2 linked regions of the Salipiger abyssi genome follow. The protein of the gene in region 1 binds, or shares a complex with, the protein of each later gene. Links are inferred from orthologs where the notes say so. Each region holds a gene or a part of one and is shown in the gene's direction. Other genes may lie near its edges.

Evidence for each region. The genes of interacting proteins can lie anywhere in the genome.
Region 2: the proteins of uvrB (region 1) and Ga0080574_RS06920 are in contact, whole or in part, in a crystal structure (PDB 7EGT), measured with the Thermus thermophilus proteins. The link is inferred for Salipiger abyssi from one-to-one orthologs. Residues at the interface, in WP_096411307.1 of Thermus thermophilus: Glu23, Leu25, Arg26, Asp27, Gly28, Glu29, Arg30, Phe31, Arg55, Glu326, Asp327, Phe328, Glu379, Ser382, Gln383, His398, Gly400, Arg401; in WP_096412145.1 of Thermus thermophilus: His654, Arg656, Phe657, Gln666, Asp668, Glu669, Lys680, Arg681, Leu682, Ser683, Lys685, Tyr686, Ala687.

What each region holds. Positions count from the first base shown.
Region 1 is NZ_CP015093.1:2,933,505-2,940,880, reverse strand. The notes cover bases 311-3,283. They hold uvrB (excinuclease ABC subunit UvrB), read left to right. Parts: upstream 311-684; coding sequence 685-2,883; downstream 2,884-3,283. Other genes in these bases: Ga0080574_RS17850 (REP-associated tyrosine transposase), read right to left, coding at 2,950-3,283. Outside these bases: Ga0080574_RS17860 (ETC complex I subunit), read right to left, coding at 1-249; more of Ga0080574_RS17850, read right to left, coding at 3,284-3,513; Ga0080574_RS17840 (I78 family peptidase inhibitor), read right to left, coding at 3,588-4,391; Ga0080574_RS17835 (hypothetical protein), read left to right, coding at 4,458-4,700; Ga0080574_RS17830 (excinuclease ABC subunit B), read left to right, coding at 4,739-5,137; Ga0080574_RS17825 (MarR family winged helix-turn-helix transcriptional regulator), read right to left, coding at 5,408-5,902; Ga0080574_RS17820 (MarR family winged helix-turn-helix transcriptional regulator), read right to left, coding at 6,302-6,766; Ga0080574_RS26270 (antibiotic biosynthesis monooxygenase family protein), read right to left, coding at 6,833-7,141; Ga0080574_RS17810 (sugar ABC transporter ATP-binding protein), read right to left, coding at 7,138-7,376. UniProt on the Escherichia coli protein: The UvrABC repair system catalyzes the recognition and processing of DNA lesions. A damage recognition complex composed of 2 UvrA and 2 UvrB subunits scans DNA for abnormalities.
Region 2 is NZ_CP015093.1:693,745-699,950, reverse strand. Bases 1,098-4,156 are described here. They hold Ga0080574_RS06920 (ATP-dependent helicase), read left to right. Parts: upstream 1,098-1,435; coding sequence 1,436-3,877; downstream 3,878-4,156. Other genes in these bases: Ga0080574_RS06915 (hypothetical protein), read right to left, coding at 3,942-4,156. Also shown: pyc (pyruvate carboxylase), read right to left, coding at 1-365; Ga0080574_RS06925 (calcium-binding protein), read right to left, coding at 579-1,091; more of Ga0080574_RS06915, read right to left, coding at 4,157-6,206. UniProt on the Escherichia coli protein: A helicase with DNA-dependent ATPase activity. Unwinds DNA duplexes with 3'-5' polarity. Translocates on single-stranded DNA with 3'-5' polarity. Initiates unwinding more efficiently from a nicked substrate than double-stranded DNA.

The sequences.
Region 1 (7,376 bases):
GTTCGGGCTGCGCTTGTGCGGCTCGGTCACGATCGCCTCGATGCCATGTTCCTTGGCATAGTCGAGCGCCTGCTCCTTGCTGTCGAATTTCAGGCGCACCTGCGACTGGGTATCGGAGGAGGAGGTCCAGCCCATCAGCGGATCCACTTCGCGCGGTTCGCTCGGCGCAAAGTCGAGAATCCAGTGTTTCGTCTTGCCCTGGCCCGAGGACATTGCCGTCCTGGCTGGCTGGTAAATCCGTGCGCGCATGGAATCCCTCCTGAACATTATGGAACGGTATCGGGGATTTGGCCCATCAGGGCAAGGGATCTGCGCGATTTTGACGGCATTTCGCGAGGCCTGGACGCCGGCAGGCGCAAACAGGGCACGCTCCATCGAAGAGACACGGGGGAGCGAGGGGTGGGTTGTGCGCTCCGAACGGGGCCTGTGCCACTGCTTGCTCTCAAAAGGTAAATATCGCCTGCGCCTTTAATCAATCGAAAAACACGTTCCTTCCGTGGCCGAATGAGCGACAAATGACCTAAGGTAAGCCGATTGTCGCACATTCCTAACGCGTTACGAGCGGTTCCTGAGACAGGTGGACGTCTGCCCGTTTTTCATGCAGATCGCCGCGGCGTCACGGCCCCTTGAATCTCGGCGCCATGGCAACAATTCTGTCAGGCGCCCGGTCCAGGAACCTCTCCCATGCCCTATGCCCATTCCGACAAGTCCGCCCCCGAGATGCACGCCCCCGCTCCCGATGTGCGCGAGCGCGAAAAGCTCGAAGGTGGCAAGCGCTTTGTCATGCAGACAGAGTTCCAGGCGGCGGGCGATCAGCCCACCGCCATCGCCGAGCTGTCGACAGGCGTGAGCGACGGCGAGCGCAATCAGGTGCTGCTGGGCGCCACCGGCACCGGCAAGACCTTCACCATGGCCAAGGTGATCGAGGAAACCCAGCGCCCGGCGATCATCCTCGCCCCCAACAAGACGCTGGCGGCGCAGCTATACGGCGAGTTCAAGGGCTTCTTCCCGGACAACGCGGTGGAGTATTTCGTCAGCTACTACGACTATTACCAGCCCGAGGCCTATGTGGCGCGCTCGGACACCTACATAGAAAAGGAAAGCCAGATCAACGAGCAGATCGACCGGATGCGCCACTCGGCCACCCGTGCGCTGCTCGAACGCGACGATGTGATCATCGTGGCCTCGGTCTCCTGCATCTACGGCATCGGCTCGGTCGAGACCTACGGCGCGATGACCCAGGATCTGATTGCCGGCAACGAATACGATCAGCGCAAGGTGATGGCCGATCTGGTGACCCAGCAATACCGGCGCAACGACCAGGCGTTTCAGCGCGGCTCGTTCCGGGTGCGCGGGGATTCGCTGGAGATCTGGCCCGCCCACCTCGAAGACCGGGCGTGGAAGCTGAGCTTTTTCGGGGAAGAGCTTGAGGCCATTACGGAATTCGACCCGCTCACCGGCCAGAAAACCGGCAGCTTCGAGCGCATCCGGGTCTATGCCAACTCGCACTATGTGACGCCGAAACCGACGATGAATCAGGCGGTGGTGCAGATCAAGAAAGAGCTGCGCCAGCGGCTCGACCAGCTTGTGAGCGAGGGCAAGCTGCTGGAGGCGCAGCGGCTGGAGCAGCGCACCAATTTCGATATCGAGATGCTGGAGGCCACCGGCGTCTGCAACGGCATCGAGAACTATTCGCGCTATCTCACCGGCCGTGCGCCGGGCGAGCCGCCGCCCACGCTGTTCGAATTCATCCCCGACAATGCGATTGTCTTTGCCGATGAAAGCCACGTCACCGTGCCGCAGATCGGTGGCATGTACCGGGGCGACTACCGGCGCAAGTTCACGCTCGCCGAGCACGGGTTCCGGCTGCCCTCCTGCATGGACAACCGCCCGCTCAAATTCGAGGAATGGGACGCGATGCGCCCGCAATCGGTGTTTGTCTCGGCCACCCCGGCGGCGTGGGAGCTGGAGCAGGCCGGCGGCGTCTTCACCGAACAGGTGATCCGTCCCACCGGGCTGCTGGATCCGCAGGTCGAGATCCGCCCCGTCGAGATGCAGGTGGACGATCTGCTCGACGAGGTCCGCAAGGTCACGGCGGACGGCTTCCGCACGCTCTGCACCACGCTCACCAAGCGCATGGCCGAGGATCTGACGGAATATATGCACGAACAGGGCATCAAGGTGCGCTACATGCATTCCGATATCGACACGATCGAGCGGATCGAGATCCTGCGCGATCTGCGGCTCGGCGCCTTCGACGTGCTGATCGGCATCAACCTGCTGCGCGAAGGGCTGGATATTCCCGAATGCGGGCTGGTGGCCATTCTGGACGCGGACAAGGAGGGCTTCCTGCGCTCCGAGACCTCGCTGATCCAGACCATCGGGCGCGCGGCACGGAATGCCGAGGGCCGCGTCATCATGTATGCCGACCGCATCACCGGCTCGATGGAGCGCGCCCTGGCCGAGACCGAGCGGCGTCGGGTGAAGCAGATCGCCTATAACGAGGAGCACGGCATCACACCGGCGACGGTGAAGAAGAATGTCGAGGACATTCTCGCCGGGCTCTATCAGGGCGATGTGGACATGAACCGGGTGACGGCGGTGGTCGACAAGGAGCGCGCCGGCGCCAATCTGGAAACGGTTCTGGAGGGGCTGCGCACGGATATGCGCAAGGCCGCCGAGAATCTGGAATTCGAGGAGGCCGCCCGGCTGCGCGACGAGATCAAGCGGCTGGAGGCGGTGGATCTTGCCGTTCACGACGACCCGCTGGCGCGCCAATCGGCGGTCGAGGCGGCGTCGGACGCGGCGGTCAAGTCATCCGGCCGCTCCACGGCGGGCCGCCCGGGCCAGCGCGGCGGGAATGTGAAGCGGCGGAAGCGGTAGGGTGGGCAATCTGCCCACCGTCATTGCGCCGGGCCGGAAGAGCGAATGGTGGGCAGATTGCCCACCCTACTCGCCGAACATCCCTTCGCCCAAGCCACCCGACCAATCCGCATCGACGCGCCCCAAGCGAATGTCGCGATGGATCGACGACCAGGGCCAATCCGAGGGCCGTGCCGCCAGCCCGTGCCGCACCGGATTGCCCCAGCAATAGGCCACATGCGCTTGGTAATCTGCCTCGTCGCGGATCATGTGCTCCCAATAGCGCCGCTGCCAGATTCCGCGTTCGCGCTTGGCCCGCTTGCTGGACGAGACCCGCGTAGGGTGGGCAATTCTGCCCACCGCCCCTGTTCCGGCACACCCCGCACCCACCCGCCTCGAAAACCGCGCCTTGATCTTGCGCCAGCGCTCGGGAAAGGCATTGTCGCCAGGCGGCAGCGTCCAGACTGCGTGCAGATGATCGGGCAGGATCACCATCGCGTCGCAGAACACCGGCGCCTCGCGTATGGTGTCGAGATAGGCGCCGCGCAGATCGTCGACATATTCCAGCAATAACGCCGAAGGCCGCCGCGCCAGCGCGACGGTGAAGAAATACGACGCCCCGGGTATCTGCAATCGACGGTAATTCGGCATCCGTCCGATATGACGCGAAAGCGGTAAAGGACGGGTTAAGTACGAGGCGGCGGTGGGCAGATTGCCCACCCTACTCAGCCGCAGAAAACCCGCAGCACCATACCCGCCTCATCCGTCTCGATGTTCAGCCTTGCGGGGTTGAAATCCGTCGTCGCAGGCTGGCCTTCGCGCAGCACGCGGATCTCCTCGCCAGCGGGCAGCGTCACCGCGGCGATGTTCTGGCCGACCAGCGCCGCGTAGTCGGACGGGTTGCACAGCCCCTCCGCTTCCTCCGCCATATCCTCGCCACCGCTCACCGTCAGCCCGAGCAGGCGCCAGCTCTGCATGCCGCCGCGATAGTAGTAAATCCGCTCCGCCGGATAGCCCGCCTCCAGCATGTTGCGGATCGCGGTCGGCGACTGGCCGCACCAGAGCCCGTTGCAGAAGAGCGCAACAGGCTTCGCCTCGGCACAATCCCAGCCGTCGAAATCCACCTCGCAGCCGAGCCGGCCCAGCTCGTCGATGATATAGGTATAAGGGATGCTCACCGCGCCGGGGATCGTGCCCTGCCGGAACCAGTCGGACGTCCGGCTGTCGATCACCAGCGCCTCGGGATCCTGCAACATCTCGAGCAGCTCCAGCTCGCCGATCGTCGTCACGCCGGGAGCGGGCTGCATCGGCTGGATGCAGAAATCCGGACAGGGGCGCGAGGTGCGCGCCCAATCGCCGGTCAGCCGGTGCTCCGGATCCTGGATGCGCGAGATCTCCGCCGGGCCGTGCTCCGTCTCGACCGTGACCGAGGGCAGGTCGCGGGCGATGTTCACGGGCGTTTCGGCCCCCGCGCTGCTACACCCCAAAATCAGCGCCGCGCCAAGCGCAGCCATGTGGAACTTCGTCATGTCGTCCTCCCGATCCGTCCAAAGCGCCGTCTTTCGCCACCGCGCGGAATACAGCAGACTGCGCCCATGCTGGAACTCTCCGCCCCCTCCTCCCATCTCTACCCCGGCGCCCTGTGCCGCGTCGAGGAGGGAGCGCTCGCCGACGGGCCGGTGGTGATGCTCTTCGCCGATGGCAGCCGCACCGGCGGCAGGCTCGCCGGCAGCCAGTTGCAGCTCATGCCCTATGAAACCCGCGCCGGCACAGCGATCCCGGCACGGCTGTGGCAGATCGACACGCAGACCATGCGCATCGCCGCACGGCTGCGCTGAGGGATCGACAGCGCGCCATTACGGCCTAAATTACAGGCATGCGCCCGATTCTCGCGATCCCTCTCACGGCACTTCTCCTGCTGGCCGCCTGCGCCACACCGCAAGAGCGCTGCCTGCGCGATGCCGCCGGCCCCTGGCGCGCGGCACTGAAGGAGCGGGAGCGCATCGCCGAGGATCTGGCGCGGGGCTTCACCTATGAGACCAAATTCGAGGAACGAACCCGCTTTCGCTGGTGCGCCGGCGGCACCGGCCAGCTCTACCCCTGCTGGGAGAGCGACGCGCAGCCGGTGACACGGCGGATCCCCGTTGACGCAGAGGCGCTGCGCGCCCGCGACGCCGAACTGGCGCGCGCCCTGCCCGAGCTGCGCCGAGCCGCCGAAGCGGATATGGAGCGGTGCCGCGTGGCCTTCCCCGAAGCGGAAACGCCGCCCTCCTGACGCCACAGCGCGCTGATCGACCTCTTCGGGCGGAAAGTCATCCGAGCAACTGGAGTGACAGCTCCGATTTGCGTGGCCGTCTCTTCATGCCGTTGTAACGACGGTCTCGTCGAAATTGCCGCGCATGGCGCGAGACGATGGCGGACTCTGTTGGGTTCGACGGTCAGCGCCTCCTCGACTGCCCCCGGATCGTCACGCCCCTCCGTCACCGGCAACCGCGCGACCTCCCCGGGCAGGGGGCCGGACCACGCAGAGACCATGACGGGCCTGTCAGGGCCGCCCCGTCAGCGGCGGGCGCAGCTCCTGCGGACCTTCTGCCGCATCCGCCCGGTCGCCACCCGTCAGGTTGCGCTGCGCGACGCCGAGTGTGACAAGCAATTGTTCGATCTCCGGCCCGGCCACTCCGGACAAGGCCGCCGCGTTCACCTCGGCCGCCGCCGCGAGGCAGGGGGCCTCCAGCTGCCTGGCCTTTTTGGTGAGATAGACAACGTTCTTGCGCTGGTCGGTCGGATGGCCCTCGCGGACAATCATCCGCTCGGCGGCAAGGCTGCGCAGGGTGACCGCGACGCTCGGCGCGGCGATCCCCGCACGCTGCGCGATCTCCGCCTGTGCCAGCCCGTCCTGAAGCCAGAGCACCCGCAGCACGTACCATTGTCCGATGCTGACACCGTGCCGCGCCAGCCGAAGCGCCAGCTCGCGTTGCAGCAGCCTGTTCAGGTTGCGAACGATATGACCAAAACTTTCATCGGGGTGAAGCGTTTGCATCGTCGCGGCGGCAGCTCCGTTGTTGGGAAGAGGACAGGCGGCGGATCCGCCGAGACGCCCGCAAAGCGCCACCGGTTCGGCGGAGGCACAATTGACAGAAGATCCTGCAAGCTTCGTAGCCTAACGAAGATGTTCGCAGAGAGAACCCGTGTCAAGCATCGGTCGGGCACATGCCCCCTGCCCTCGCACCGCTGTGCTCAGGACGTCTTGCATCGTGGCGGCCCGACATGGAACGACGCGGCCATTCCACCCGTCGCGCACATTCCGACGGCTGACCGAGCAGGCCGCGGGCGATAGGTTCGTTAGGCAAATAAATTCATTCAGAGTCGCAGAAGGCCCATCCGCCACCTTCGCCGGATCGGTTTCGGTGACCCCAAGCCGAACCGGTCGGGAAAGCCTTCAGATCTCGGGTGCGGCGCCGGCGTCCTCGGCCTGCTCGACAAAGCGCCCGCAGGCGGCACGCAAGACGCGCATGCAGGTTTCCACATCCTCCTCGGGCAACCCCGCGAGCGAAAAGGCGTTTACCTCGATGGCCTGTGCCAGACAGATGGATTCGAGCTGCCGCCCCGCCTTGGTCAGAAAGATGATGTTCTTGCGCTGATCCGTGGGATGCCGGTCTCGCACCACATAGCCGTGCTCTGCCAGGCTGCGCAGCGCCGCCACGATGCTGGGCGCGGCCACCCCCGCGCGCTGCGAGATCTCGGCCTGCGAGATGCCGTCCTGAATCCACAGCACCCGCAGCGCGTACCACTGCCCCAGAGAGACCCCGAGAGGCGCGATCCGCCGGCCGAGCTCGCGCTGGAAATAGCGGTTCACATCGCGGATCAGGTGACCGAAGCTCCGGTCGGGGGGCAGGCTGTTCATCGGGCGCAGGTCCAGTCGCAATAACCGCAGGGCCGGAACGAAGCCGGCCCTGCAAACGCAGAAACTTTAGGGCATACCTGCCTCAGAGACTACGTAATCGCAATGCGACGCGGCGACACCGCCGTCGATTGCCTCTCCGATGAGCCCGAATAGCGTCTCATAGGCCGGCGATTTCTGGAACTTCTCGGTGTGGTCCTCGACGCTGTCCCATTTCACCAGGCAGAAGAAGGTCTGCGGGTTCTCCTTGGAGCGCACGACCTCGATCCCGTGGCAGCCCGGCGCGGCCTGAAACAGCGGCAATGCCGCCGTCATCCCGTCCGCAAACACGCTCTCTGACCCCGGTTTCGTCCGGATCTCGACCAGTTCCAAAATCATGACAGTCCCTCTGCTTCCAGTTTCCGGGGGAGACCCGGGCCCGATACGGCTCCGGCGTCTTTGGTGGAGTTCATCATCACGAGCAGGTTGTGCTCGGTCATCTCGGCACCGCTCAGCTCTCCGGCGAGCCTGCCATCGACAAACACGCCGATGCGGTCGGCCAGGTCGATGATCTCGCCCGGGTCGCTGGAATAGACGAGCACGACAAGCCCCGCCTGCGCCAGATGCCGGACGA
Region 2 (6,206 bases), 2.2 Mb from region 1 along the record:
GCGCTGGCCTTGTCGCCGAGCGCGCGCATGGTTTCCGCCTTGGGCCCGATAAAGGTGATGCCCGCCTCCACACAGGCATCGACGAAATCGGGGTTTTCTGAGAGCAGCCCATAGCCCGGATGGATCGCGTCGGCGCCCGATTCCTTGGCCACGCGGATGATCTCGGGGATCGACAGGTAGGCGGCGACCGGCCCCAGCCCCTCGCCGATGCGATAGGCTTCGTCGGCCTTGAAACGGTGGAGCCCAAGCTTGTCTTCCTCCGCGAAGACGGCGACGGTCTTCTTCCCCATCTCGTTCGCCGCTCGCATGATGCGAATGGCGATCTCACCGCGGTTGGCGATGAGAATCTTCTGGAACTCGGGCATGTTATTCCTCCGTTTTCGGCCATCCCAGTAACCGTGGCGCAGAGTGAACGTCATGCCGCGTTGCAGCGCAAGGGCGGTTTTGCAAAGTTAGCCGAATTCAGCAGGGGGTTTGCAAAGGCAGGCCGCCCGGGCGGGCGGCCTGGTTTCCGGCGTTTTTTCCGGCGAGAAAGCCGGGCGCCCGAAAAAGGCGCGCCCGGCTCTTATATTCAAGTATCAGGCAAACTCAAAATTGAGGCTGCCAATATCGAGAATGTCGAAATCCTCGATGATGACCACGTCGACACCGTCGATTGTGATCAGCAGGTCGTCACCATTTACTGTGTTGAAGTCGACAGAGTCGACCGCGAAGCCCTCAAAGAGAAGGGTTTCACCGGCGTTGTAATCGACGATGGTGTCTGTCGCGTCTGCGGTCGCCGCCTTGAACATGAAGGTGTCGTTTCCGCCGCCGCCTTTCAGTGTGTCGGCACCCAGGTCGCCGGAAAGAAAGTCAGCGCCTGCGTTCCCATAGATGAAATCGTCATCTGCGCCGCCATAGATGGTATCGCTACCGCCACCGCCAAGCACGGTGTCCTGCCCTTGTCCGCCAAGCAGCAGATCGCGGCCACCGCCGCCGCTGATGGTGTCGTTGCCGGCATTGCCTGCGATCGAATCTGCACCGTTCAGGCCATCAATGACTTCGCCGGTTTGGTCGCCGTTGAAAGTATCACCAGTATCAGTAAGTTCCATATCTACCCCCACTAAAGAAAATGCGGCAAATGCACCGCGGGTGATTCAATTCTGTCGCATTAATATCTCAGTAATTTAACCGTTGGCCTCAGTTTTGCCGTATTTTGTTCTGATAATTTTTTTGGGTGATAGTTTTCTTCCAAATACTAAGCGGCCGATTCCCTTAAAATTGAATCTGAATTTATTCGATTCCCTTTAGGTTGTGATTTGTCCGCACTATTGCAATTGGCGCTATGAAACGATTCGTTTTTGCTGTGCGCCCGTGTTTTTGCCGCCTGCGCGAAGTTATGAACAAATGCAGAACGGCCCTTCCCACCGCCGGGCCGTCGCGCTATTTTCGCCCCATGAGCAGTTTCGATGACATGGACGCCTTCGAAGGCGCGTCGCTGTCGGCCCGCGCCATGGCGGCACGGCCCGCGCCCTATCTCGACGACCTGAATCCGGCGCAGCGCGAGGCGGTGTTGCAGATGGACGGGCCGGTGCTGATGCTGGCCGGCGCGGGCACCGGCAAGACCAAGGCGCTGACCGCGCGGATCGTGCATCTTCTGATGAGCGGCAATGCGCGCGCGAACGAGATCCTCGCGGTGACCTTCACCAACAAGGCCGCGCGCGAGATGAAGGAGCGGGTGGGGCGGATGCTCGGCCAGCAGATCGAGGGCATGCCCTGGCTCGGCACCTTCCATGCGATCTGCGTCAAGCTGCTGCGCCGCCATGCGGAGCTGGCCGGGCTCAAGAGCAATTTCACCATTCTCGATACCGACGATCAGATCCGCCTGCTGAAACAGCTGCTCTCGCTCAACAATATCGACGAAAAGCGCTGGCCGGCGCGGCAGCTTGCCTCGCTCATCGACCACTGGAAGAACCGCGCCTGGACGCCCTCCAAGGTGCCCGCCTCCGAGGCTGGCGCCTTCAACCATCGCGGCACCGAGCTTTACGAGCAGTACCAAGCCCGTCTGCGCGAACTCAATGCCTGCGATTTCGGCGACCTGCTGCTGCATGTGGTGACGATCTTTCAGGCGCATCCGGATGTGCTGGCGCAGTATCAGCGCTGGTTCCGCTACATCCTCGTGGACGAGTATCAGGATACCAACGTTGCGCAGTATCTCTGGCTGCGGCTGCTGGCCGGGGGACACAAGAACATCTGCTGCGTCGGCGATGACGACCAGTCGATCTATGGCTGGCGCGGTGCCGAGGTCGGCAACATCCTGCGCTTTGAAAAGGATTTCCCCGGCGCCCATGTGGTGCGGCTGGAACAGAATTACCGCTCGACCCCGCATATCCTCGCTGCCGCGTCCGGCGTGATCCGCGGCAATGAGGGTCGGCTGGGCAAGGAGCTCTGGACCCAGGCCGAGGAGGGCGAGAAGGTCCGCCTCATCGGCCACTGGGACGGCGAGGAAGAGGCGCGCTGGATCGGCGAGGAGATCGAGTCGCTGCAAAAGGGTACGCGCGGGCTGCGGCAATATTCGCTCGACGACATCGCCATTCTGGTGCGTGCCTCGCATCAGATGCGCGCCTTCGAGGACCGGTTCCTCACCATCGGTCTGCCCTATCGCGTCATCGGCGGCCCGCGCTTTTACGAGCGGATGGAGATCCGCGACGCCATGGCCTATTTCCGGCTGGTGGTCTCGCCCGATGACGATCTCGCCTTCGAGCGCATCGTCAACACCCCCAAGCGCGGCCTTGGCGACAAGGCGCAGCAGACCATTCAGGCGACGGCGCGGGAATTCGGCGTGTCGCTGATCGAGGGCGCCCGCATCGCGGTGGAGGAGGAGCGGCTCCGGGGCAAGGGCGCCGGCCAGCTGCGGATGCTCTGCGAAAATCTGGCGCGCTGGCGCGAGACCATGCTGGGGCCGGTGCTGCGCCCGGGCGAGGCCGAAGACAGCGCCGATGTGATCGACGACGAGCCCGCCTTTTTGGTGGGCGAGACCCGGCGCGGCACGCCGGAGCTCAGCCATATGGAGCTGGCCGAGGTCATTCTCGACGAATCCGGCTACACGGCGATGTGGCAGAACGACAAGACGCCCGAGGCGCCGGGCCGGCTGGAGAACCTCAAGGAGCTGGTCAAGGCGCTGGAGCAGTTCGAGAACCTTCAGGGGTTCCTCGAACACGTCGCGCTGATCATGGACAATGAGAGCGAGGAGGCCGGCGCCAAGGTCTCGATCATGACGCTGCACGCGGCCAAGGGGCTGGAATTCCCCTGCGTCTTCCTGCCGGGCTGGGAGGACGGGCTGTTCCCGTCGCAGCGCAGCATGGACGAGAGCGGGCTGAAGGGGCTCGAGGAGGAGCGGCGGCTGGCCTATGTCGGGATCACCCGGGCCGAGGAGCTCTGCACGATCTCCTTCGCCGGCAACCGCCGGGTGTTCGGCCAGTGGCAATCGGCGCTGCCGTCGCGTTTCATCGACGAGCTGCCCGAGGCGCATGTGGAGGTGCTGACGCCGCCGGGGCTCTATGGCGGCGGCTACGGCGCAGCGGCGGCCTATGGCGGCGGATCGGGGCTGGAAACGCGGGCGGCGGAGGCCAATGTCTACAATTCCCCGGGCTGGAAGCGCTTGCAGGAACGCTCGTCGCAGCGCCCGGTGAGCCAGCCGCGCGAAAGCCGCAATACGGTGATCGACCTTCAGGCGGTCTCGGCCTTCGAGATGGGCCAGCGGGTGTTTCACCAGAAATTCGGTTATGGCGAGATCACCGGGATCGAGGGCGACAAGCTGGAGATCGCCTTCGAGAAATCCGGGGTGAAGAAGGTGGTCGCGCGCTTCGTGCATGCGGAGGACGACGTGCCGTTCTGAGCGACGGCAACTCTTTTCGAAAAGAGTTGCAAATTCCTTTGAAGGAATTTGCGGCGCGCCCGGTTTAGCCGCTGGGCATCCGCAACACGATGTTGCGCCCGCTCTTGGTGAGTTGCAGCTCGGACTCCCCGATGGCGGCGACGCGCCCGCCGTCCAGCCGGTCGCCCACCTTGACGTTTTGCAGCCGCCCGTTCGACAGCCGCACCAGCGCGCGGCGGCTCGACGCCTTGCCGAACACCCCGATCAGATTCATCTGGCGCAGGTTGATCTGGTTCCGCACCGTCGCTTCCTTGGCCACATTGGTGTTCTGCGGCACGCGCGGGCCGGGCTGCATGCGCACCGGGGCGGTGGAGGCGGTCTGCACCGTCTCGCGCTCGGCGCGGCGGACGATGCCGGCCATGTCGCCGGGGCGGGGCTGCGGCGCCAGCGAATTCGCGATGGCGAGCTCTGTGGCGGGCGGCGTGTCGGGCTCGGCGCTGTCCTCGGCCTGATCGGCGGTATCCTCGGCCTGCTGGGCCTCCGCCTGCGCGCTCGCCTGTTCCTGCGCGCTGAGCGGGCGCAGGGCCGGGCGCTTGCGGGAAAGCTCGGCAATCGAGATGCCGCCGAGATTGGCGCGCTCGGTCTGCTCCACGAGATCGCCGGGGCGGGCCTGCGGGCGGCGCTCCTGCAACTGCTGAAGCGCCGGATCCGAGGCCTCCTGCGGCGCGGCCTCCGCGTCTGATGCCGGTGGGTCGGGCGTCTCGGCTATGCTGCGCGCTGGCGGCACCTGCGGCGGTTGCCCGGCAAAGACCCGCACCCCGTCGGGCGAGATCGCGCCCTCGGGCGTGGCGCGCACCAGCCCCTGATCGTCGAGATCGAAGCGGACATCCGGGCCGGGCGGCAGCCGCTGCGGATCGAGCGGCAGATCGTCGCCGGCGGCGGGCGCTTCGGGAAGGGCCACCGCGTCGAACTGGCCGACCTTGGGATCGACCGAGGCGACATAGAGATCTTCGAGCTGATCCGGCGCCGGCTCCAGCGGCGCGGTGGGCGCGCGCTGCCAGATCCCGGTGGCGGCATAGCGCGCCTCGGCCTCTTCGGGCGTGGGGGCCTGCGCGCCCTCGGGCGGGATCGGGGTCGGGGCGGGCGGCGGTGGTGGTGGTGCCACGGGCGCAGGCTCGATCGCGGTCAAGGCCGTTTCGTCTTCGGCCTCCGGGGCCGGTGCCGCGACCGGCGCCGGTGTGGCGTCGGGCTGGGGCGCGACGGCGGCGGTTTCGGTGACATCCGACCCGCCGAAGAAGCGCGACAGCCCCTCGTCGAGGAAGACCGACGCCCAGGCGGCTACCCCGGCGAGGAAGAGCAGCAGCACGGCGGTCAGCATGAGCCCGAGATAGCGCGGCTTGCCGCCAATCGGCTCGCCATTGCGGGCGCCGAACACCGTCATGCGGCGGCGCTCTTCTTCCAGATCGAAGGTCGCGGCGGCGGTCATCGCGGTCGCAGGGCCGGGATCGTCGTTGCGGCTGCGGCGCAGCGCGGCGGTTTGCACCGCGTCCGGGCGCGGCCCCGGCGGGGCGCTCTTAGCGGCAGGTGCGGGGGCGGGGGGCGCCGCAGGTGCGGGCGCGGCTTTGGCGGCTTTGCGGGGTTTCTTCGGGGCTTGCGGCTGTTTCGTTTCGGCGGGTTTGGCCTTGCCGCGTGCCGGGCCGCTCAGCGCGGCGCGCGCGCGCTTGCCGAGCCCGTCCTTTTCCTTTGCAGGCGTTGCCGCTGGCGGCACAGGCGCGGGCGGCACGGGCGCCGCACCATCCGCCTCACGGGCGCGGAGCTTGGCCTTGCCTTTCGCCGCGCCCGTGCCGGGCTCCGCTGCCGGCTGTACCGAGGGCGCGGGGGCGGCGGGCGGCAGATCGCGGGTGGCGCGGATGCTGGTAAAGCTCGGCGCGGGGCCGGAGGCCGCAGCGCCGGCGCCGGGCAGCGGCGGGGTCTTGCCGGGCGCGGGCGCGGCGCGCAGCCGGGGCGCCTCGTTCTCCGGCGCGGGGATCGTGTCGGCGCGGGCATTGCCGCCGGGGCCGAAGACCCCTTGTCCGAAGCTGGCGGGGCCGGGGGTCTCTGTCTCGTCCTTTGGCTCTGCTTTGGGAACGTCGTCCGCTGACGGCGGCGTTTCGGCGGGCGCGGCCTTTTCCGCCTCCTTTGCTGCCTCCGTCTTGGGGGGCGTCGGAGATGTCGTTTCGCTCCTGGCGATCTCGGGCTCCGCCGGCGCGGGAGGCTCCTCGGCCTTTGTGGGGGCCGGCTCCGGCAGCGGTGCCAGCGCCGCCGCGGGGATATCCGGCGCCGTCTGTTCGGCGGGGGCCTCCGGTTGGGG